DNA from 2 places in the Sinomonas sp. B1-1 genome. Region 1 is predicted to be linked to the other one. Evidence: riboswitches for the same ligand, from Rfam matches in the RefSeq annotation. Region 1 holds a riboswitch; the other holds the start of a gene.
The links. Region 1 has a riboswitch for thiamine pyrophosphate ahead of ACQ5BE_RS16780 (ECF transporter S component). Riboswitches for the same ligand answer to the same signal wherever they lie in the genome.

Region 1 (11,554 bases):
TCCTTGCGGACCCCGAACCCCGGGAGGTCGGTCTCGTCAACGTTCATGGGACAACTCTAGTCTGTTGGGCCGCGGCTCCGGGCTGTCCGATTCGGGTCCGCTGCCTCCCGCCCCCCACCCATTTCGGGTACGCCAAATTCAGGCCCAGCCGGTTTCGGGTACGCCAAATCCAGGCCCAGCCGGTTTCGGGTACGCCAAATCCACGCCCAGCCGGTTTCGGGTACGCACGACGCCGGGTGAGCGGCGCGCGCTGCCGACCCACGCGGCGTCGTGCGTACCCGAGATGGCGGTGGGACGTCTTTGGTGTACCCGGAACGGCGGTGGGGCGCTTTTGGTGTACCCGAGATGGGGGTGGGGGGTCTTTGGTGTACCCGAAACGGATCAGGCGGCGGGGACGACGGCCGTCGCGACCTTTGCCGGGGGCTTGACGGGCAGCAGGACCAGAAGGCCCGCGAGCAGCACGGCCATGATTCCCACGATCCCCCAGCGCTGCGCCTGCCCCGGGGCGACGAGCGGCGCCGCGATCGCGATGCTGAGGCTGAACAGGGAGGGGGCGAGGAAGCTGACGGCCCGGCCGGTCGTGGCATAGAGGCCGAACAGCTCCCCGGCCTCGCCGTCCGGCGCCAGCCGCGCCAGGTACGCGCGGGCCGAGGACTGGGCCGGTCCCACGAAGAGGCACAGGAGCAGTCCGAACACCCAGAACGTCAGGGGCCCGGTCCACTCCATCCCTGCCAGGGAATGGGTCTGGTTCCCAAGGGCCAGGATGGCGCCGGCGGCGACGAGCAGGCCCACGAGCGAGCCCACGATGACGCGCTTGGGGCCGACCACGTCGTCGAGCACACCGCCCAGGACGGCGCCCGCCGCCGCGACCACGTTGCCGAAGATCGCGAAGAAGATCACCTGGCTCAGCGAGAACCCGAACGTCCCGGCCGCGATCACCCCGCCGAAGGTGAACACCGCCGCGAGCCCGTCCCGGAACACGGCGGAGGCGAGGAGGAAGTAGATGGTGTGCGGGCTCGTGGCCCAGATGGCCCGGATGCGCCGCCACAGGAGCGCGTAGGAGGCGAAGAACCCGAGCCGCGCCTGGCGCCGGCGCGGCACCTCCGGCACGGCGAACAGCACCGGCAGCGAGAACACGATGATCCACAGCATCGAGAACACCGCGACGAGGCGGATGTTCAGGGACTCCTCGGTCGAGGCGCCGAACCAGGCGAACGCGGGCTGGACGAAGAGGACGAGCACGAGCAGCAGGGCCACGATGCCGCCGAGGTACCCGGCGGCCCACCCGAAGCCGGAGACCTTCCCGATGGTCCTGGGTGTCGCGATCTGGTCGAGCATCGCGTTGTAGTTCACCCCCGCGAACTCACTGAACACGTGCCCGGCGGCGATGAAGGACGCACCGAGGACGAGCAGCTCCGGGCGCGGGTAGACGAAGAAGCAGGCCCCCGTGAGGACGGCCACGACTCCGGTGTTGACCCCGAGCCAGAGCCTGCGCCGGCCCCCCGAGTCCGACCTCTGCCCTGTGACGGGCGCGAGCAGCGCGATCGCGAGCCCTGCGATCCCGAGCGCCGCGCCCAGGACCGAGGAGGCGTGGTCCTCGGAGCCGAACGCCTTCGAGGTCAGGTAGACGGTGAACACGAACGTGGTCATCACCGCGTTGAAGGCCGCCGAGCCCCAGTCCCAGGCCGCCCAGGCCATGACCTGGCGGCGCCGCAGGGGAGCGGTATGGCGGGAGAGTTCGGAGACCCCGGACGTCATACTCGGCACTCTAGCGGTTGATAGACTGCTGGGACTGAACCCAACTGATGTGCCCCCAACTGATGTGCCGCCGCACCCAACGCTGAGACAACTGAACTTCTAATGAGCGGAGTCGACCCGTGCTGCCAGTCCTCGCCCTGCACTTCGCGGTGGCGATCGGCGCGCCGTGGATCTTCCGGCGGTGGGGCCGTGGGTCGTTCTTCGCACTGGCCGCGGTGCCGGCCGGGTCGCTCGCGTGGCTGGCCTTCCAGTACCCGGCGGCCTACTCCTCCGGCATCAGCGAGACCTGGCCGTTCATCCCGGAGCTCGGCGTCGAGATAGCCCTCCGGCTGGACCCGCTCGCGTGGACGATGTCCCTGCTCATCCTCGGCGTCGGCGCGCTGGTCCTGCTCTACTGCTCCCGCTACTTCAAGCCGGGCGACGCCGGCCTGGGCGGCTTCGGAGGCCAGATGCTCGCGTTCGCGGGCGCGATGTTCGGGCTCGTCACCGCGGACGACCTCATCGCCCTCTTCGTCTTCTGGGAGCTGACGACCGTCCTCTCGTACCTGCTCATCGGGTACGCGAGCACCCGCCTCGGAGCGCGCCGCTCGGCCCTGCAGGCACTCGTCGTCACGACGGCGGGCGGCCTCGCGATGCTCGTCGGCTTCATCCTGCTGGGCGAGAGCGCCGGGACGTACCGCATCTCCACGATGCTCGAGCGCGCCCCGGAGCTCGCCGCCCAGCCCGCGACGGCGGCCCCGGTAGCGGTCGGCGCGCTGCTGGCCCTCGTCGGGGCCCTGAGCAAGTCGGCGCTCATCCCGTTCCACTTCTGGCTGCCCGCCGCGATGGCGGCCCCGACCCCCGTCTCGGCGTACCTGCACGCCGCGGCGATGGTCAAGGCCGGCGTCTACCTCGTGGCGCGCTTCGCGCCGGGGCTCGCCGGCACCGACTTCTGGCTCCCGGTGGTCCTCGGATTCGGCATCGCGACGATGGTGCTGGGCGGCTACCGCGCCCTGCGCCAGACCGACATCAAGCTCATCCTCGCGTTCGGCACCGTGAGCCAGCTCGGGTTCCTCGTGGCCGTCGTGGGCCTCGGCACCCCCGAGTCGGCGCTCGCGGGCCTCGCGATGGTCGTCGCGCACGCCCTCTTCAAAGCCGCCCTGTTCCTCGTGGTCGGCATCATCGACCACCAGACCGGGACCCGCGACCTCCGGCGCCTGTCCGGCGTCTTCCGGCGCTCGCGCGCGCTGGGCTGGACGGCCGTCCTCGCCGCCGCCTCCATGGCGGGGCTGCCCCTGTTCGGCGGCTTCGTCGCCAAGGAGGCGGTGCTCGAGGCGTTCGCGCATGCCCCCGTGGGAGGCGCGTGGGCCGGCGTCGTGCTCGCGGGCGCCGTGGCCGGCTCGGCGCTCACGGTCGCCTACAGCGCGCGGTTCGTGTGGGGGGCCTTCGCGCGCAAGCCCGGGGTCGAGGACATCCCCTTCACGCCGATCACCCCGCTCTTCGTCGCCTCGCCGGCGGTGCTCGCGCTCGCCGGGCTCGCCTACGGCGTGTGGCCCGCGGCCGTGGACGCGTGGGCGGGCCCCTACGCGGAGCAGGTGGCCCTCGGTGCGGGCGCGCACGACGGCGGCGCTTCAGCGGGTGCCGTCCCGCACCTCGCGGTGTTCCACGGCCTCGGGCTCGCCCTCGCGCTCTCCGCGGTGTCCTGGCTCGTGGGCGCGGTCCTGTTCGCCGCCCGGTCGGCCGTGGCCCGCGCGCAGGAGCTGCTCGGCCCGCCCGTCGACGCTGAGCGGTCCTACCGCTCCATCATCGGGGCCCTGGACGACGCCGCGATCTGGGTGACCGGCCGTACGCAGCGCGGTTCGCTGTACTTCTACCTCGCCGTCATCCTCACGGTCGCCGCAGCCGTGCCGTTCGCTGTGCTGGTCACCGGCACCGTGAGGATGCCCGGTCAGGGGCAGATGGTCCTGCTGGACCCGAAGTCCCCGCTCCAGCCCGTGATCGCCCTCGCCGTCGCCGTGGGCGCGCTCGCGGCCGTCCGGGCCAACAAGCGCTTCCTCGCCGTCCTCATGGTCTCCATCACCGGGTACGGGATCGCACTCCTGTTCGCGCTCCAGGGCGCCCCCGACCTCGCCCTGACCCAGATGCTCGTCGAGACGATCGTGCTCGTCGCGTTCATCCTCGGCATGCGCCGGCTCCCGCCGCAGCTGCGCGACCGCACGGGCGGGCGCTACCGCGCGGTGCGGATCGTCGTCGCCCTCGCGTTCGGCAGCGCGGCGGTCCTCGCGGGGCTCGCGGCCATGGCCGCGCGGACGGCCACCCCCGTCTCGCTCGGGTTCCCCGAGCTGGCCTACTCGGGCGGCGGCGGACTGAATGTGGTCAACGTGACGCTCGTGGACATCCGCGCGTGGGACACGTTCGGCGAGATCTCCGTCCTCGCGCTCGCGGCAACCGGGATCGCGAGCCTCATCTTCGTCCGCGTGCGGCACCGCGACCTCGGGTCGGTCGATTCCGTCGAGACCGGCAGCGTGGGCAGGGTCCGCGGCGTCGAGGCCCTCTCGCGCGACGCCGCCGAGCTCTCCGTCGCGCGCACGTTCGCGACCGTGGCCCGGGACGCGTGGCTCGTGGCGGGGCGCACGCTCGCGCCCGAGCGCCGATCCATCATCTTCGAGGTCGTCACCCGGCTCGTGTTCCACAGCATGGTCATCGTGTCCGTGTACCTGCTGCTCGCGGGCCACAACTTCCCGGGCGGCGGCTTCGCGGGCGGCCTGCTCGCGGGCCTCGCGCTCACCGTCCGCTACCTCGCGGGCGGCCGGTTCGAGCTGCGCGAGGCCGCCTCGGCGAGCCCGGGCGCGATCCTGGGCACGGGCCTCGCAACCGCCGCGCTCTCCGGCGCCGTGCCGCTGGCCTTCGGCGGCCAGGTCTTCCAGAGCGCGATCATCGAGCTGTGGCTCCCCGTGTTCGGGGACGTGAAGTTCGTGACGTCCACGATCTTCGACATCGGCGTCTACCTCGTCGTCGTGGGCCTCGTCGTGGACGTCCTGCGGTCGCTGGGCGCCCGCGTGGACGAGCAGATCGACGAGGACCAGCGCCGTGAGGCCAAGGCCGCCGCGAAGCGTGCCGAGCGCGAGGCGCCGCTCATGGCGGCCCCGTTCGGGCCCGGCCGCTCGGGCGCACCTGCAGGCCCCGAGCAGAACGGAACGGACCAGCGATGACGGCCAACCTGACCCTCCTGATCCTGGCCGGGCTGCTCTTCGCCACCGGGATCTACCTCCTCCTCGAGCGCTCCCTCACGAGGGTGCTCCTCGGCCTCATGCTCCTGACCAACGGAGCGAACGTGCTCCTGCTCGCCTCCGGCGGCAGTGCCGGCCTCGCGCCGTTCTTCTCCAAGGGGACTGACCCCGCCGAGTACAACGACCCGCTCCCGCAGGCACTCATCCTGACTTCGATCGTCATCTCCTTCGCGGTCACGGCCTTCATGCTCGCCCTCATCTACCGCACGTGGCAGCTGGGCCGGCTCGACGTGGTCCCCGACGACATCGAGGACCGCCGCGTGGCCGCGCAGTCCAGCTGGGACGCCGAGGACGACGCGGACGTCCCCGAGGACCTGTCCGAGTTCGTGAGCCCCGAGGAGGCCGCGGCGGCGGACCAGGCGGCGCTCGCGACGCCGGATCCCCGCCGCCATGGCGACGACGCCGAGCCTGCGCAGGCCCACTCGGCCCTGCGCAAGGAGGGCGAGCGCGAGTGAACATCGCAAGCTTCGCGCCGCTCGCCGTCGCCCTCCCGATCTTCGGGGCGGCCCTGGCCTTCCTCCTGCTGCGGCAGGAGCGCGCCCAGCGGATCGTCACGATCTCGGTGCTGAGCCTGACGCTCGCGCTCGAGGCGCTGCTCCTGGTATCGGTGTGGGAGGGCGGCACGGCCGCCGTGATGATCGGCGGATGGGCGCCGCCGTTCGGCATCACGATGGTCGTGGACCAGTTCTCCTCGCTCATGCTCGTGGTCTCGACCACGGTGAGCCTGGCGGTCCTCGTCTACGCCACCGGGCAGGGCATGGCCGACGGGGACAAGGACGGGCCGATCTCGGTGTTCCACCCGAGCTACATGATCCTCGTCGCGGGCGTCTCGAACGCCTTCCTCGCCGGGGACCTGTTCAACCTGTACGTCGGGTTCGAGATCCTCCTGACCGCGAGCTACGTGCTCATGACGATGGGCGGCACCGGGCCGCGCATCCGCGCAGGGGTGACGTACGTCGTCGTGAGCGTGGTGTCCTCGCTGCTGTTCCTCGTCGCGATCGCGATGGTCTACTCGGCCACGGGCACGGTGAACATGGCCGACCTCGCGGTGAAGCTCGGCGACCTCGACCCGGGCATGCAGACGCTCCTGCACTCCATGCTCCTGGTCGGGTTCGGGATCAAGGCCGCCGTGTTCCCGCTCTCCTTCTGGCTCCCAGACTCCTACCCCACGGCGCCCGCGCCGGTCACCGCCGTGTTCGCCGGCCTGCTGACCAAGGTGGGCGTGTACGCGATCGTGCGCACCGAGACGCTCCTGTTCCCCGGGGAGACGCTCAACGTCCCGCTCATGGTCGTCGCGCTAGCGACCATGGTCGTCGGGATCCTGGGCGCCCTCGCGCAGACGGACATCAAGAGGCTCCTGTCCTTCACCCTCGTGAGCCACATCGGGTACATGGTCTTCGGCGTGGCCCTGAGCTCGGTGCTCGGGCTCGCCGCGGCGGTGTACTACGTGGCGCACCACATCACCGTCCAGACGTCGCTGTTCCTCGTCGCCGGCCTGATCGAGCGCCGCGGCGGCTCCTCCAACACCGACCGCCTCGCCGGGCTCGCGAAGCTCTCACCGCTGCTGGCGCTGCTGTACTTCCTCCCCGCGATGAACCTCTCCGGCATCCCGCCGCTCTCGGGGTTCCTCGGCAAGCTCGGGCTCCTCCAGGCCGGAGTGCAGCTCGGGACGCCGCTCGCGCTCGTCCTTGTCGCCGCGGGCGTCGTCGTGAGCCTGCTGACGCTGCTCGCGATGGCCCGGGTGTGGAGCCGCGTGTTCTGGCGGCGGCCCGACGACGCCGAGAACCCTGACCCGGCGCTGCTCGCCCCCGCGGCGGCCCGCACCCTGCCCCGGTCGATGGTCGGCGCGACGGCGGGGCTCGTCGTCGTGGGCCTGGCCCTGACCGTGTTCGCGGGGCCGCTGTTCCGGCTCAGCGAGCAGTCGGCCCAGGAGATGCTCGACCGCACGGGCTACATCACCGCCGTGCTGGGCCCCGATGCCGCCGCGCGCGCGGCGGCGAACCTGCAGTCCGGTGCCGAAGCAGCCGCCCCGGGCGGGACAGGGGGCGCACCGTGAGCCGGAGCCGCATCTCGCTGAAGAAGGAGCTCCCGCTCCTCGCCTGGCTCGTCGTCGTGTGGGGCGGGCTGTGGCAGGACTTCTCGGCGGGCAACCTCGTGTTCGGTGCGCTCATCGCGCTCGTCGTGACCCGGCTGTTCTACCTGCCCCCCGTCGAGCTCAGCGGCCGGTTCAACGTGCTGCACGCGCTCCGCTATGCCTTCGTGTTCGTGTGGCAGGTGGTGGTGGCCAGCGCGCAGCTGATCTGGCTCGCGTCCACCAAGGGGCCGAACGTGCGCAGCGCCGTCGTCGCCGTGCCGCTGCGCAGCCACGCCGACCTGATGGTCACCGCGACCGGGCACGTCATCTCGCTCGTCCCGGGGTCCCTCGTGGTCGACGTCGACCGCGCCAACGCGACCCTCTACGTCCACTACATCAACGTGGAGGACGCCGCGGGCGCTGAGCGCGTCCGCCGCGACGTCCTGGCTGCGGAGGCCGAGCTCATCCGGATCATGGGGACCAAGGAGGAACTGGAGCTGCTGCGGGAAGAACAGCACCTGGAGCGGATGGCCTCCGCAGAGCCCGGCCAGGGAGGAATCCGATGAGCGGGGCCGCCTCCGCGGTCATGCCCGTGGTCCTCGTGGTCTGCAGCGTCCTGCTGTCCCTCGCCGCGTTCGGGGCCATCGTCCGCATGATCAAGGGGCCGGCGCTCCTGGACCGGGTGCTCGCCGCGGACGTCCTGCTGGTCGTCCTGGCCTCGGCCCTGGCCATCGACATGGCGGCGAACCGGCACACCGACCACCTCGCGCTCATCGTGGCCATCACGCTGATCGGCTTCATCGGGTCCGTGACCGTTGCCCGCTTCGTCCAGGACCGGAGGCGGCCATGACCCCCGAACTCGACGCCGCCCTCACCTGGGCCGCCGGCGTGCTCATGGTCGTGGGCTCCGCGCTCTCGCTCGGGGCCGCCTTCGGCATCCTGCGCTTCCCCGACCTCCTGACCCGCATGCACGCGGCCACGAAGCCGCAGGTGCTCGGGTCGCTGATGCTGCTCACCGCCGTCGGGCTCCAGCTGCGCACGTGGGCGCTCGTGCCGGTGCTCGTCGTCGCGTGGATCTTCCAGCTGCTCACCGTGCCCGTGTCGGCCCACATGCTCGGGCGCTCCGGCTACCGCACCAAGCACCTGGACAAGGCCCGCCTGTCCGTCGACGAGCTCGAGGAGGTCGTGGCCCGCGTGGAGCGCGGCGGGCCAGACGGCGCCCATGGCGCCCACGGCGGCGCGGCAGCCGGGGCCGCGGGCGCAGGGCACGACGGCGGCTCCCCACCGCGCGCCTGAAGGGCGCCTGAAGGCTAGACGACCTCGGGCGTGGACTTGTAGCGGGCGATCGCGCGCTGCGTGTACCGCTGGGCGAGCGTCTGGATCACCGCGCCGACGCCCGCGGAGACGAGCGCGAACACGAGCGTGTCCCTCAGGCTCTCCTCGAGGTTCGTCGCGTCTTTCGGAGGGGCATGGCCGGTGCTCTTCTGCCAGGCGAAGTCGACGAGCTTCGTCGCCAGGATTCCGGCGCCGATGCTGATGGCCGTGCCGAGGAGCTTGATGAGGATGCTCATGACCGCCAGCCTAGCGCCCCGCGGGTAGACTGGACCGTACACACGACAGGGGAGCGTCGCCCCGACGCACGGCACAGGGCCGGGCGGCAAGGCGAAGGACGCTGAGAGTGCGGGATACCGCAGACCCTCGAACCTGCTCCGGCTAGTACCGGCGAAGGGAGTCGAGCATCTCAAGGCAGCAGCCGCTGCCTTCCCCTCCTGAGTCACAGGAGGACCAGCAATGTCTGCAATCAATGCGGCGCCGGCCAAGCACTCGTACAGCTGGCGCGTCGTCGACATCGTCGTCGCCGCAGTCGTCTCGGTGGCGTGCGGCGTCATCTTCTGGCTGTGGGACCAGGGGTACGTGGGCGTGCAGGCGGCGACGGCCGCCTTCGCGCCGCTGGGCGGCCTCTATGCGGGCGGCTGGGTCATCGCCGGCGTTCTCGGCGGCCTCATCATCCGCAAGCCCGGAGCCGCGCTGTTCTGCGAAATCCTCGCGGCCGTGGTCGAGGCGCTCCTCGGGTCCCAGTTCGGCCTCGCCGTGCTGCTCTCGGGCCTCGTCCAGGGCGCGGGCGCGGAGCTGGCCTTCGCGGCCCTCCGCTACCGCCGCTGGAACCTCGGCGTCGCGCTGCTCGCCGGCGCCCTCTCGGGCCTCGCGCTCGGCGTCTCCGAGGTCATCATCTACTTCCCGGAGTGGGAGTTCGGCTGGCAGGCGCTCTACACGGTGCTCGCTGTCATCTCCGGCGCCGTCATCGCCGGGCTGCTGAGCTGGCTCGCCGTCCGGGGCCTCGCCAGGACGGGCGCGCTGTCCGCGTTCGCGGCCGGCCGCACTGCGGACGTCTGACGTGCCGGGGGCCTCGGGCGCTGCCCGTCGCGGTCCGGCCGGGGTGACGGCCCGCGGCTGGGGCTGGCGGCACGCCGGCCGCAAGGCCTTCGCGGTGAGCGGCCTGGACCTCGACATCGCGCCCGGGGAGCGCGTCCTGCTCCTGGGCGCGTCCGGGGCCGGGAAGTCCACCCTCCTGCACGCGCTCGCCGGAGTGCTCGGCGCCGCGGAGGAGGGCGAGGAGCACGGCTCGCTCACGGTCGACGGCGTGCCCGCGCCCCTCGCGCGCGGCCGCGCCGGCCTGGTCCTGCAGGACCCGGAGGGGCAGATCGCCATGGCCCGCGTGGGGGACGAGGTCGCGTTCGGCTGCGAGAACCTCGCCGTGCCGCGGGAGCAGATCTGGCCCCGCGTGCACCGCGCCCTCGACGACGTGGGCCTCGCCGTCCCGCTCGACCACCCGACGTCGTCCCTCTCCGGCGGCCAGAAGCAGCGGCTCGCCCTCGCGGGGATCCTCGCGATGGAGCCGGGCCTCGTGCTGCTCGACGAGCCGACCGCCAACCTCGACCCTGCCGGCGTCGAGGAGGTCCGTGACGCCGTGCGCCGCAGCCTCGAGCGCACCGGGGCGACGCTCGTCGTCGTCGAGCACCGCGTCTCGGTGTGGGCGGACCTCGTGGACCGGGTCGTGGTGCTCGACGCACCCCACGGGCCCTCCACGTCCTCCGTGGGGAGCCTCCTCGCCGACGGGCCGCCGGACGCCGTGCTCGCCGACCGCGGCGCACGACGCCGGCTGGCCGCCTCGGGCGTGTGGGTGCCGGGCTGGCACCCCCTCACCGGGGAGGAGCCTGCACGGCCGCTCCGCGACCGGAGCCGAACGGCGGTTGAGCGCAGTCGAAACCCAGGCGTCCTCCTCGCAGGCGAGGCGCTCGCCGTCGGCCGCTCCACGAAGGCCCCGCCGACGGTGACCGGGGTAGACCTGAGGCTCCGCGCGGGGCACGCCGTGAGCGTGACCGGGCCGAACGGGGCCGGGAAGTCCACGCTCGCGCTCACCCTCGCCGGCCTGCTCCCGGCGCTCGGGGGTTGCGTCGACGCCCTCGCCCCGCTCGCTGCCGGCGCCTCGGCCAACCCCTACAAGTGGCGCTCGGCCCAGCTCGTGACCCGGATTGGCAGCGTGTTCCAGGAGCCCGAGCACCAGTTCCTCACGCCGCGCGTGATCGACGAGCTCGAATTCGGCCCGCGCCGTGTGGCCCGCATGGGCGAGGCCGAGGTGCGCGCCGCCGTCGACCCCCTCCTCGAGCGGCTGCGCCTGACCAAGCTGGCCGGCGCGAACCCGTTCACGCTCTCGGGCGGGGAGAAGAGGCGCCTTTCCGTGGCGACCATGCTCGCCACCAGCCCGCGCATCCTCATGCTGGACGAGCCGACGTTCGGCCAGGACGCCCTCACGTGGGCCGAACTCGTGAAGCTGCTCGCGGAGCTGCTCGACCAGGGCACAGCCCTGCTGGCCGTGACGCACGACGAAGACTTCACCACGGCCCTGTCCGACTCCGTGTACCGCGTGGACAGCGGGCGGGCGGCCCTCGTGGAGGCCGCCGCATGAGCGCGGGCACGCCGGGCGCCGGCAGCGCCGACATCCTCACCCCGGTGACCCCCAATTCGGTCCTGGCCCGGGCGAATCCCGTCGCGAAGCTCGCGGCCGGTCTCTGCATCACGGTGGCGCTCCTGTTCAGCGTCGACTGGGTCTCCGCCTCCGTGGCGCTCGCGTGCGAGCTCGCCCTCGTGCCGCTGCTCGGGGTGCGGCCGTGGACGCTGGCCCGGCGGACCTGGCCGCTGGCCGCCGCCGCGGCGCTCGCGGCCTATTCGACGGCTCTGCTGGCCGCGAAGACCGGCCCGGTCTGGCTCCAGCTCGGCCCGGTGGTGATGACCGAGCACTCGGTGCTCGCCGGCGTCGCGATCGGCCTGCGCGGCCTCGCGATCGCCCTCCCCGGGGTCTTCCTGCTGTTCTCCACCGATCCGACCGACCTCGCCGACGGGCTGGCCCAGAAGCTGCGCCTGCCGAGCCGGTTCGTGCTCGGCGCCCTGGCGG
Region 2 (11,554 bases), on a different contig from region 1:
TCCTCAGCGGGACCGTCCACACCCAGACGCCACGAGCGCCGGTGCAGGGAGCTCGGGCCGAACTCCACGAGCGCTGCCCGGTGCTCAGGTGTCGCGTAGCCCTTGTTGACGGTCCAGTTGAAGCGGGGATCGTCGGTGCCGTACTCCACCATCAGCGCGTCGCGGGCGACCTTCGCGAGGATGCTCGCGGCTGCGACCGCCTGGCACTTCAGATCCGCCTTGATCGTGGTGCGCACGGGCACCGACGGAAGCTCGACGGCTTCCTCGAAGAGCGAGCCCTGGCCCCCACGGCCGAGCCAGTCGTAGTTCCCGTCGAGATGCACGACATCGGGCACAATCCCGGCCGCAGAGACCTCGCCAAGCGCCCGCACACCGGCCAGGCGGAGGGCGGCCATAATCCCCAATGCGTCGATCTCCTCCGCGGAGGCATGGCCGACAGCGGCCGCAACCGCCCAGGACCGGACGAGGGGAACGAGCTCGACCCGGCGCTCCGGGGTCAGGAGCTTGCTGTCGCGAAGCACCGTGCGCGTCACGACACTCCGCGCATCCACCACGACGATCCCCACTGTGACAGGGCCCGCCAGAGCCCCACGGCCCACCTCGTCGCAGCCGGCGATGAGCGGGCCGAACTCAGTGGCCAGCCGGTTGACGAAGCGGAGGGTCGGGGCGGGCGCGCCCGGCCCACGGCGCTTCACCGGGGCGGCGCGTGCTGCCGAGGTGCTCATCGTGGGGACGGCACGGCGCTGAACGTGCCTGGGTAGTTGTCGAGGACCTGGATCCGGTTCAGCGGCCACGCGATCACGGTCGCCTTCCCCTCGACGTCGTCGAGCGAGATGAAGCCCGAGCCGGGCTGCGCCGCGTCGTGGAAGCGCGAGTCGGACGAGTGGTTGCGGTTGTCGCCCATGACCCAAATGGTGCCCTGCGGGACTGTCACCTCGAAAGGCATCGGGCGAGGTGTCTCAGCCGGGTTGACGTACGGCTCGGTGAGCGGTGCCCCGTTGACCGTGATGTGCTGGGACGCGTCGCAGCACACCACGTGGTCGCCCGGGAGCCCGATCACGCGCTTGATGAGGTGCTGCTGCGACGTGTCAGGCAGGAGCCCGACGAACTCGAGCGCTTCGGTGACGGGATTCGGTGTGCTGGGCGGGAGCGACGGGAGCCAGCCCTTCGTGTCCTTGAAGACCACCACGTCGCCGCGCTGGAGGGCCGCATTGCGCGGGATCATCAGGTTGACGAAGATGCGGTCGTTCTCCTCGAGCGTGGGCACCATCGACTCCGACGGGATGTAGAAGGCCTTGAAGAGGAAGGTCTTGATGATGAAGGAGAGGACGATGGAGACGGCCAGGATGATGCCGATCTCACGGAGCCAGCCGAGCAGGCCGCCGCGGGCGCGCTTCGTCGGCTTCGCCGGCCGACCGTCGCTGCCGTGGGGCTCGGCCCCCGTTCCCGCTGCGTCGGGGCCGGTTCCGGGGGTGCTTGTCACTGATGGTCCTTCTGGGTGGCGTCGGCGGTCAACCCGCCCAATCTATCAAGCGGCCAGATGATTGCGACCGGGCGTCCGATCACGGTCTGGGTGCGCACGAGTCCCCCGCCCGGTGCACCGAGGAGGGAGCGCGAATCCGCCGATTCGGCGCGGTGGTCCCCGAGGAGCCAGAGGCGCCCCTCTGGCACGACGACGTCGAACGCCTCGGCGCTGGGCTGGTCGCCCGGGTAGAGGTAGGGCTCGTCCAGCGCCTTCCCGTTGACTTCGAGACGCCCGTCCGGGCTGCAGCAGCGCACGTGGTCGCCGGCGACGCCCACCGCCCTCTTGACGTAGACCGTGTCGCTCGCCACGATGCCCAGCCACTCGGCGGCGCCCCGCACGGCGTCGCCGAACCAGCCGCGCCCGGAATCCAGCGGCGCGAACGAGCCGCGGCCGTCGAACACGACGACCTCGCCCCGGCTCACCGGCGCGGAATCAAGGGCGGTCCGGGCGACGACTATCCTGTCCCCGGGCGCGAGGAGGGGCTCCATGGAGCCTGAGGGGATGAAGAAGACGTCGAAGAACAGTCCCCGGATGACACCCCACACGACAAGGGCCAGGACCATGGCGAGAACGACCGAACGCCAGCCCACTCGGTGGGACTGGCGTTCGGTGCGGACCATGGACGGCGCGGTCTGCGTCTGGGCAGCCTGAGGCTACTTGGCAGAGCTGAAGTCGCGCTTCTCCTTGATCTTGGCGGCCTTGCCGCGGAGCTCGCGCATGTAGTAGAGCTTGGCGCGGCGGACGTCGCCCTTGGTGACAAGCTCGATCTTCTCGATGATCGGGGAGTGCACCGGGAAGGTGCGCTCGACGCCGACGCCGAAGGAGACCTTGCGGACCGTGAAGGTCTCGCGGACGCCGTGGCCCTGACGGCCGACGACGAAGCCCTGGAACACCTGGACGCGGGTGTTCTTGCCCTCGATGATGTTCACGTGCACCTTGATGGTGTCGCCGGGGCCGAAGGCGGGAACGTCGGAGCGCAGCGAGGCGGCATCGACGGAGTCGAGAATGTGCATGATCTTCTCCTGGCGAATGCCACAGGTCACTCGCTTTGGTCGCTGGCTCCCCCGTCCATGCGGCGGAGCCCGGAATCCGTGACCGCCAGCCGAAGGACCCGGCGAGGCGGCGTGTCACATGCCGTTGACCCGGGCCCCCTGTGGCAGGCCCGATGTCCGGCAGACACAACGGTCCATTCTGCCACACCCGCGGCCCCGGAGTCACACCGGGGTTCAGTCTCAGGGGCGCCGGAGCCGGCCGTCGGCAACCTCGTAGCCGAGCTCGCGGAGCACCGCACGCTCCGACTTCCCGTAGGAGGAGGCGTCCGCGCCGTCGAGGAGCTCCGGACGGCGCGCGGCCGTCCGTCGCAGCTGCTGCTCGAGCCTCCAGGAGGCGATCTTCCCGTGGTTGCCCGACAGCAGCACGTCCGGGACGTCGTGGCCCCGCCAGGACGCGGGCTTGGTGTAGACCGGATACTCGAGGAGCCCGTCCGCGTGCGACTCCTCGACGAGCGACTCGGGGTTCCCGACGACGCCGGGCAGCAGCCTCCCGACCGCCTCCACCATCGCCATGACCGCGACCTCTCCCCCATTCAGGACGTAGTCGCCGAGGCTTACCGGCCGGACATCGAAATGCTCACCTGCCCACTCGAGCACGCGCTCATCGATCCCCTCGTAGCGCCCGCACGCAAAGGCGAGCGTCGGCTGCTCCGCGAGTTCGTACGCCATGGCCTGCGTGAACACCTCACCGGCCGGCGAGGGGACCACGAGCACAGGCCGGCGTCGCGCGGGTCCCAGCCCGGCGCCGTCGTGCGCGAGCTGCTCCTCGAGGACGCGTTCGAGCGCGAGCGCCCACGGCTCGGGCTTCATCACCATGCCGGCGCCGCCGCCGTAGGGCGTGTCGTCGACCGTGCGGTGGCGGTCGAAGGTGAAGTCCCGCAGGTCGTGCACCGCGAGGCTCAGCAGGCCGTCCTCCTGGGCGCGGCCCAGGAGGGAGAGCCTGAGCGGGGCGAGGTACTCGGGGAAGATGCTGACGACGTCGATCCGCACCTAGTCCTCCCCGCCCGCCGGGGATTCCGGCTCGCCCTCGTCGCCCCCGCGGTTGAGCTCGAAGAGCCCCGCGGGGGGCGTGACGACGACGAAGCCCGCCTCGACGTCGACCTCGGGCACAATCTCCTCCACGAAGGGCACGAGGACCTCGCCGTCGGGCGTGTCGACGACAAGCAGGTCCTGGACCGGCATCGTCTGCAGCGCCGCGACGGTCCCGATCGTGCGCCCCTCGATGCGCACCTGGAGCCCCACGAGCTCGTGCTCGTACCAGCCTTCGTCCTCGGCCTCGGCGTCCTCGAGCTCGTCCGTCTCGACGAAGAGGCGCGTCCCGCGGAGCTCCTCCGCGCGGTTGCGGTCGGGCACCTCCGCGAAGGTCAGCAGGAGGACGTCCTTGTTCCAGCGGGCGCCGCGGAGGGTCAGCGGGCCGTTCGAGGCCGGTTCGACGATGAACTCGGCACCGGGGACGAATCGGTCCTGCGGGGCATCGGTGAGGACCTGCACGGTGACCTCTCCGCGGATTCCGTGGGGCTTGCCGATCCGGGCGACCTGAACGTGCATCGGGTGTGTGCTCTCCTCGGGGAGTGTGGTGGATGGGGCGCAGACGGCTCCGGCCCCTCCACCCTAGCGGGCAGAGGGGCCGGAAAAGGACCTCGAAAGGATGCCGGCTAGCGGCGGCGGTCGGTATCGATCACATCGACCCGCACCGGCTCACCCTCGGCGAGGGCCGCGACGACCGTGCGGAGCGCACGGGCGGTCCGGCCCTGACGGCCGATGACGCGCCCGAGGTCGTCCTGATGGACGCGCACCTCGAGGACGTCGCCGCGGCGGTTGCTCTTGGCGACCACCGCAACATCATCGGGGTTGTCGACGATCCCGCGGACGAGATGCTCGAGGGCCTCGGCCAGCAAACTACTCAGCCTCAGTCGTCTCGGCAGGGGCCTCGGCCTCGTCGGCCTTGGATGCCTTCGGCGTGACGGCCTCGGGAAGGATCACGGAGCCCTTCTCGGGGGCCACGTAGGGCTCCTTGCCCTTCGGGTACTTGAGGGTACCCTCGGCGCCGGGAAGGCCCTTGAACTTCTGCCAGTCACCGGTGACCTTGAGGATCGCCTGGACCTGCTCGGTCGGCTGCGCCCCGACACCGAGCCAGTACTGGGCGCGCTCGGAGTTGACCTCGATGAACGAGGGCTGCTCGGTCGGGTGGTACTTGCCGATCTCCTCGATCGCCCGGCCATCGCGCTTGGTGCGCGAGTCGGCGACGACGATGCGGTAGTACGGGGCGCGGATCTTGCCGAAGCGCTTGAGTCGAATCTTTACGGCCACTGGTGTGGTCACTCCTGTTTCTGCACATGAGGTAAGCCCGGACTTTTCCGCTCCCGTGGGGCGGGCCGTACTTCGTCAGGGCTCATATGGACACAATGCGCGCGGAGAGAGGGGGCCGCACGGATCGAGTACCTGTCTATTGTGCCAGATGATGTGGCGCTTTTGCATTCCATCCCGCCGAGGCCGGCCAGCAGGGTCACGACCCGGCCCAGACGAAGAGCTCCTGGTGGTCGGAGTCGTCGACGTCGGTCGCGAGCTTGGCGAGCTGCTCGACGTAGTCGTACGCCTCGCGCGCGTCGAAGGGAAGGTCCTCCTGGTCGACCCATGCCGCGGCGACGCTCTCGACGGCGTTCCCCTCGCCTTCGTCGGATTCGTACGCGAGGAGCTCCGCGAGCGCCCGGACCATCGTGCCGGGGACTGCGAGGAGGCTGTCGGACGCGACGTCGACCATGGTGAGCTCGTAGTCCGCGCCGGGGGCGTGCACGGCGGCGCCGACGAGGCTGCCGAGCTGTTCGATCTCGTAGTCCGAGACGCCCGGGATGCGGAGGCTCCCGGCGTCGTCCGGGGCGTCACCGCCGTCGAGTTGGGCGGCACGGGCGAGGGCCTGGGTGTGCGTGGACACGAAGACCTCGGCGAAGGGACTGGGAGCGGACACTTCTTCCCCCTCTGCGGCTGATGCGCTCGGCGCTGGTCGGAAAGGCACAACGTGCCCGCCCCGTCTGGAGCGGACACGTTGAGCGTAGCGCAGGCCGGATCAGCCTTCCACGAGGGCCATGCGGATCTGGTTCTTCCACGGGTCCTCGAACCGGAGCTCGGCACCTGTGTGGTGGCTCGCGACGCCGGCCACCTTGAGCCTGTCCGCCGCGGCACCGAGGTCGTCCTGTGCGGGGACCCTGATGAGCACCTCGCCGAGGCCCAGCGTGTCCTTCCGCGGGCCGGCGCCGCGGGAGTTCCACACGTTCATGGCCATGTGGTGGTGGTAGCGGCCCGCCGAGACGAAGAGCGCCTGGCCGTGCCATCCGGCCGTCTGCTCGAAGCCGAGGGTCCGCACGTAGAACTCGTGCGCAGCGGCGACGTCGCCCACCTGGAGGTGGACGTGGCCGACGCCGGCCGCGGCCTCGCGCTGCCCGCCCACTGACGCCTCGGTCAGGTTCTGGTTCAGGAAGGCCTGAGGGGGCAGCGGGAGGCTGTCCATGACAACCTGGTCGCCGTTCCAGGTCCACGTCTCGCGCGGCTTGTCGAAGTACAGCTCCACCCCATTGCCCTCGGGGTCCGTGAAGTAGAAGGCCTCCGAGACGAGGTGGTCGGCGCTGCCCGCGTACAGGCTCGGGTTGTACTGCGCGGCGGAGGCGACAGTCGCGGCCAGATCAGCGCGGTTGTCGAAGAGGATGGCCGTGTGGAAGAGGCCGGCCTCGCCCCGGCTCGGGATCTGCAGGCCCGCCGCCGGGCTCAGGTGCACGACCGGCACGCCCCGTCGCCCGAGGACCACGCCGCCGAGCGTCTCGGCAAACGGCACGAGGCCGAGCGCGCGCTCGTAGTAGTCGAGCATGAGCTTCATGCTGCCGACCTTGAGCATCACGGTGCCCATCTGCAGGTCGGCGGGAAGGAGGTCTCGGGTGGAGGCGGGAACGGTCATGGCGTGCTCCTGGGTGGTCGGGTCTGCATCAAGTGTATGATTTGTTGAAGCTTCAATCAACTGCAGATATTCCCTGGTCCCGCCGCCTCCTAGGCTTTCGCGTCCGCCTCTCCAGCGGCAGCAGCCCGCCGACCCCCGCGGAACACGTGCAGCGGGGCCCGGAGCGCCGAAACGTCCCGGCGGGGGTCCCCGGCTGAGATGACGACGTCGGCGGGGTCCCCCTCGGCGAGCCCCGCGGCGCCGAGCCATGCCCGCGCGCCCCAGACCGCGGCGTCGACCGCGGCGGCCGGGCCGATGGCGCCGGCGAGCTCGCCGATCTCGTCCGCGATCCGGCCGTGCGCGATCACGCTGCCGGCGTCGGTGCCGGCATAGACCGGCACCCCCGCCGTGTGCGCGAGCGCGACACGCTCGTGGCGCCGTTCCCAGAGAGCGCGCATGTGGGCCGCGTAGCGCGGGAACTTCGCCTCGCCCCGCGCCGCGATCTCCGGGAAGGTCGCGACGTTGACCAGGGTCGGCACGATGGGGATCCGCGCCTCCGCGAGACGCGGGATGTGCCGCTCCTGGAGCCCCGTCGCGTGCTCGAGGCAGTCGATGCCGGCGTCGAGCAGGTGATCGATCGTCTCCTCCGCGAAGGTATGGGCCGTGACGCGTGCGCCCTCGGCATGCGCGGCCGCGACGGCCGCGCGCACGACGTCGGGCGGGAAGGCGGGTGCCAGGTCGCCGGCATCGCGGTCGATCCAGTCCGCGACGAGCTTGACCCATCCGTCCCCCGCCAGGGCTTCCTTGCGCACCGCCTCGACGAGGTCCTCCGGCTCGACCTCGACGGCGAGCCCGCGCAGGTAGCGACGGCGCCGGGCCAGATGGCGCCCGGCCCGCACGAGTCGGGGCACGTCGTCCCGCGCCTGGAGCCAGCGGGTGTCGGCGGGGCTGCCGCAGTCCCGGACCAGGAGGACCCCGGCGGCAGCCTCTGTCCGCGCCTGGGCGAGCGTCTCGCCGTCGGCCGCGGCGCCGCCGGCCACGAGCCCGAGGTGGCAGTGCGCGTCGACGAGGCCGGGCAGCACCCAGCCGCCCACCGCCTCTGACGGCTCCTGCGCCGGGCGGTGGTAGGTGATACGACCGTCGACGATCCACGCCTCGGGCCGCTCGTCGTCGAGCCCGGCGAGCACGGGACCGGTCAGGTGAACCACGTCATGCATGCGCCCAGAGTATCGGGCGTGCTAGGGTCCAACGCGTCCACACGGGTGCCCTCGCAAGGGCTGAGATCGGGCTGACGCGGCCTGCGACCGTCGAACCTGTCCGGGTCATGCCGGCGTAGGAAGTGAGAGCTTTCCCTTGAGCACTGAGAACCTGCAAGAACAGCACCCTGCCCACTCGCTCGCGTTCCTCGAGGATGCCGAGCATGCGATCCGCGTCCCGGTCACCGAGATCGCGCTCGACGACTCCCCCAATGGCGAGGCCAACGCCCCGCTGCGGGTCTACCGGACATCGGGTCCGGGAAGCGACCCGGTCGTCGGGCTCCCGGCCTACCGCGCCGCGTGGATCGCCGAGCGGGCGGACACCGAGGCGTATGAAGGCCGCGGGCGCAACCTCCTCGACGACGGCCGCTCGGCCCTGCGGCGGGGCGCGGCGTCGGCCGAATGGAAGGGCGCCAAGCCCGTCCCGCTGCGCGCGAAGCCCGGGCGGCGGGTGACGCAGATGCACTACGCGCGCGCCGGCGTCGTCACGCCCGAGATGCGGTTCGTGGCGCTGCGGGAGAACTGCGACGTGGAGCTGGTCCGCTCCGAGGTCGCGGCGGGCCGGGCCATCATCCCGTCCAACATCAACCACCCCGAGTCGGAGCCGATGATCATCGGCAAGGCGTTCCTGGTCAAGATCAATGCCAACATCGGCAACTCCGCGGTGACGTCCTCGATCGCGGAGGAGGTCGACAAGCTCCAGTGGGCCACGAAGTGGGGCGCGGACACGGTCATGGACCTCTCCACGGGCGACGACATCCACACCACGCGTGAGTGGATTGTCCGCAACTCCCCCGTCCCGATCGGCACGGTGCCGATCTACCAGGCCCTCGAGAAGGTCAACGGCGACGCCTCCGCGCTGACGTGGGAGGTCTTCCGTGACACGGTCATCGAGCAGTGCGAGCAGGGCGTGGACTACATGACCATCCACGCCGGCGTGCTCCTGCGCTATGTGCCGCTCACGGCCGAGCGCGTCACCGGGATCGTCTCGCGCGGCGGCTCGATCATGGCGGGGTGGTGCCTCGCGCACCACGAGGAGAACTTCCTGTACACCCACTTCGACGAGCTGTGCGAGATCTTCGCCCAGTACGACGTCGCGTTCTCGCTCGGCGACGGCCTCCGCCCCGGCTCCACCGCCGACGCGAACGACGCCGCGCAGTTCGCCGAGCTCGACACGCTCGCCGAGCTCACCAAGCGGGCCTGGGAGTACGACGTCCAGGTCATGGTCGAGGGGCCGGGGCACATCCCGTTCCACCTCGTGCGCGAGAACATCGAGCGGCAGCAGGAGCTGTGTGACGGCGCCCCGTTCTACACCTTGGGTCCCCTCGTCACGGACGTGGCGCCGGGCTACGACCACATCACCTCGGCCATCGGCGCGACCGAGATCGCCCGGTACGGCACCGCGATGCTGTGCTACGTGACGCCGAAGGAGCACCTCGGCCTGCCGAACAAGGACGACGTGAAGACCGGTGTGATCACGTACAAGATCGCCGCCCACGCCGCCGATCTCGCCAAGGGCCACCCCGGGGCGCACGAGCGCGACGACGCCCTCTCGAAGGCGCGCTTCGAGTTCCGCTGGAGGGACCAGTTCTCCCTCTCGCTCGACCCGGCCACGGCCGAGGCGTTCCACGACGAGACGCTCCCGGCGGAGCCGGCCAAGACGGCCCATTTCTGCTCGATGTGCGGGCCGAAGTTCTGCTCGATGCGCATCTCCCAGGACATCCGCAACGAGTTCGGCTCCAAGTCGGCGCAGGAGGCGATCGCCGCCGGCATGGCCGAGAAGTCCGCGGAGTTCCTCGCCCAGGGCGGCAAGGTGTACCTGCCGGAGACGATCTCGGTGGGCGCACCCGAGTAGCCCGGTCCCGCGAGGTCACCCCCTCTGCGGCCGAAGTCACCCCCTCTGCGCCCGAGGTCACCCCTTCTGGGCTCGAGGTCACCCCTTCTGGGCTCGAGGTCACCCCGTGCCGCACTGCAGAACGCGGCCACTGGGTGACCTCGGCGCCACACGGGGTGACCTCGGCGCCACACGGGGTGACCTCGGCGGGGCGGGGTGGACGACGGCGAAGGGGCGCCTCCCGCTGGGAGGCACCCCTTCCGTCGTCGTGCTTCGGGCGACCGTCGTGCTTCGGCCGCGAATGGACCCCCCCTACTTGCCGAGGAACTTCTCGAAGCCCTTGGGCAGGTTGAGGCTCGAGGGGTCGAAGTCCTGGCCCTGCTGGGCGCCGAAGGCCGAGCCCTGCGAACCGAGCGCCTTCGACGCCCCGGCCGCGCGCCGTGCCTCAGCCTCCCGCGCTTGCTGGGCTGCCTTGGCAGGGTTGCCCGACTTGGCCTTCTTCTTGCCCTTGGCCGGCCCCTTTTTGGAGCCGCCGAAGCCGCCCGGTCCGGGCATGCCCGGCATGCCGGGGATGCCGCCGCCGGACGCCATCTTGCGCATCATCTTCTGCGCCTGGCCGAAGCGCTCGAGGAGGCCGTTGACCTCCGAGACGTGCACGCCCGAGCCCTTCGCGATGCGGGCGCGGCGGGAGCCGTTGATGATCTTGGGCGCGAGGCGCTCGTGCGGCGTCATCGAGCGGACGATGGCCTCGACGCGGTCGATCTCACGCTCGTCGAACTGCTCGAGCTGCTGCCGCATGTTCTGCGCACCCGGCATCATCATGAGCATCTTCTTCATCGAGCCCATCTTGCGGATCTGCTGCATCTGCGAGAGGAAGTCCTCGAGGGTGAAGTCCTCCTGGTCGGCGAACTTCTTCGCCATCCGGGCGGCTTCGTCCTTGTCCCAGCTCTTCTCGGCCTGCTCGATGAGCGTGAGGATGTCGCCCATGTCGAGGATGCGCGAGGCCATGCGGTCCGGGTGGAACAGCTCGAAGTCATCGAGGCCCTCGCCGGTGGACGCGAACATGACCGGGCGGCCCGTCACGGACGCGACCGAGAGGGCCGCGCCGCCGCGGGCGTCGCCGTCGAGCTTGGAGAGCACGACGCCGGTGAAGTCGACGCCTTCCTCGAAGGCCTTCGCGGTGGTGACCGCGTCCTGGCCGATCATCGCGTCGATGACGAACAGGACCTCGTCCGGGTTGACGGCCGCTCGGATGTCCGCGGCCTGCTGCATCATCTCGGCATCGACGCCGAGGCGGCCGGCCGTGTCGACGATTACCACGTCGTGGAGCTTCGCCCGTGCCTCGGCGACGCCGTCGCGTGCGACGGCGACCGGATCGCCGGTGGCGGCTTCGAACTCCGACTGCACCCCGGGGTGCGGCGCATAGACGGCGACGCCGGCGCGCTGGCCGACCACCTGGAGCTGGGTGACGGCGTTGGGCCGCTGCAGGTCGGCGGCGACGAGGATGGGCGAGTGGCCCTGGCCCTTGAGCCACTTCGCGAGCTTGCCCGCGAGGGTCGTCTTGCCCGCGCCCTGGAGGCCGGCGAGCATGATGACGCTCGGCGGGTTCTTGGCCAGGCGGAGCCGGCGCGTCTCGCCGCCGAGGATCCCGACGAGCTCCTCGTTGACGATCTTGACGACCTGCTGGCTCGGGTTGAGCGCACCCGAGACCTCCTCGCCCAGGGCACGCTCACGGATCCTGGCCGCGAAGTCGCGCACGACCGGGACGGCGACGTCGGCGTCGAGCAGCGCACGGCGGATCTCGCGGACCGTGGCATCGACGTCCGCCTCGCTCAGCCTGCCCTTGCCGCGGAGGTTCTTGAAGGTGGCTGTCAGGCGATCCGAGAGGGAATTGAACACGCGGAGTGCACTTCTTTCAGTATCGGGTGTCTGTCCGGACCGGCGCCGTGCGCATGAGGGCAC

Region 2: it holds a riboswitch for thiamine pyrophosphate, as region 1 does, so the genes downstream of both, thiC (phosphomethylpyrimidine synthase ThiC) here and ACQ5BE_RS16780 (ECF transporter S component) in region 1, are expected to answer to the same signal.

The regions. Positions count from the first base shown of each region.
Region 1 covers NZ_JBCHVF010000014.1:38,187-49,740, forward strand. Annotated here, with positions in the region: gene ACQ5BE_RS16735 (cation:proton antiporter regulatory subunit) at 1-47, opposite strand, end outside; gene ACQ5BE_RS16740 (MFS transporter) at 382-1,758, opposite strand; gene ACQ5BE_RS16745 (Na+/H+ antiporter subunit A) at 1,878-4,949, shown strand; gene ACQ5BE_RS16750 (Na(+)/H(+) antiporter subunit C) at 4,946-5,482, shown strand; gene ACQ5BE_RS16755 (Na+/H+ antiporter subunit D) at 5,479-7,083, shown strand; gene ACQ5BE_RS16760 (Na+/H+ antiporter subunit E) at 7,080-7,667, shown strand; gene ACQ5BE_RS16765 (monovalent cation/H+ antiporter complex subunit F) at 7,664-7,951, shown strand; gene mnhG (monovalent cation/H(+) antiporter subunit G) at 7,948-8,397, shown strand; gene ACQ5BE_RS16775 (DUF4235 domain-containing protein) at 8,412-8,672, opposite strand; TPP riboswitch at 8,710-8,849, shown strand; gene ACQ5BE_RS16780 (ECF transporter S component) at 8,893-9,495, shown strand; gene ACQ5BE_RS16785 (ABC transporter ATP-binding protein) at 9,497-11,068, shown strand; gene ACQ5BE_RS16790 (energy-coupling factor transporter transmembrane component T family protein) at 11,065-11,554, shown strand, end outside.
Region 2 covers NZ_JBCHVF010000001.1:615,128-626,681, forward strand. Annotated here, with positions in the region: gene ACQ5BE_RS02885 (ribonuclease HII) at 1-725, opposite strand, end outside; gene lepB (signal peptidase I) at 722-1,483, opposite strand; gene lepB (signal peptidase I) at 1,480-2,145, opposite strand; gene rplS (50S ribosomal protein L19) at 2,179-2,538, opposite strand; gene trmD (tRNA (guanosine(37)-N1)-methyltransferase TrmD) at 2,758-3,567, opposite strand; gene rimM (ribosome maturation factor RimM) at 3,568-4,125, opposite strand; gene ACQ5BE_RS02915 (RNA-binding protein) at 4,233-4,475, opposite strand; gene rpsP (30S ribosomal protein S16) at 4,477-4,887, opposite strand; gene ACQ5BE_RS02925 (hypothetical protein) at 5,084-5,542, opposite strand; gene ACQ5BE_RS02930 (VOC family protein) at 5,642-6,523, opposite strand; gene ACQ5BE_RS02935 (amidohydrolase family protein) at 6,613-7,719, opposite strand; TPP riboswitch at 7,751-7,858, shown strand; gene thiC (phosphomethylpyrimidine synthase ThiC) at 7,856-9,613, shown strand; gene ffh (signal recognition particle protein) at 9,905-11,491, opposite strand.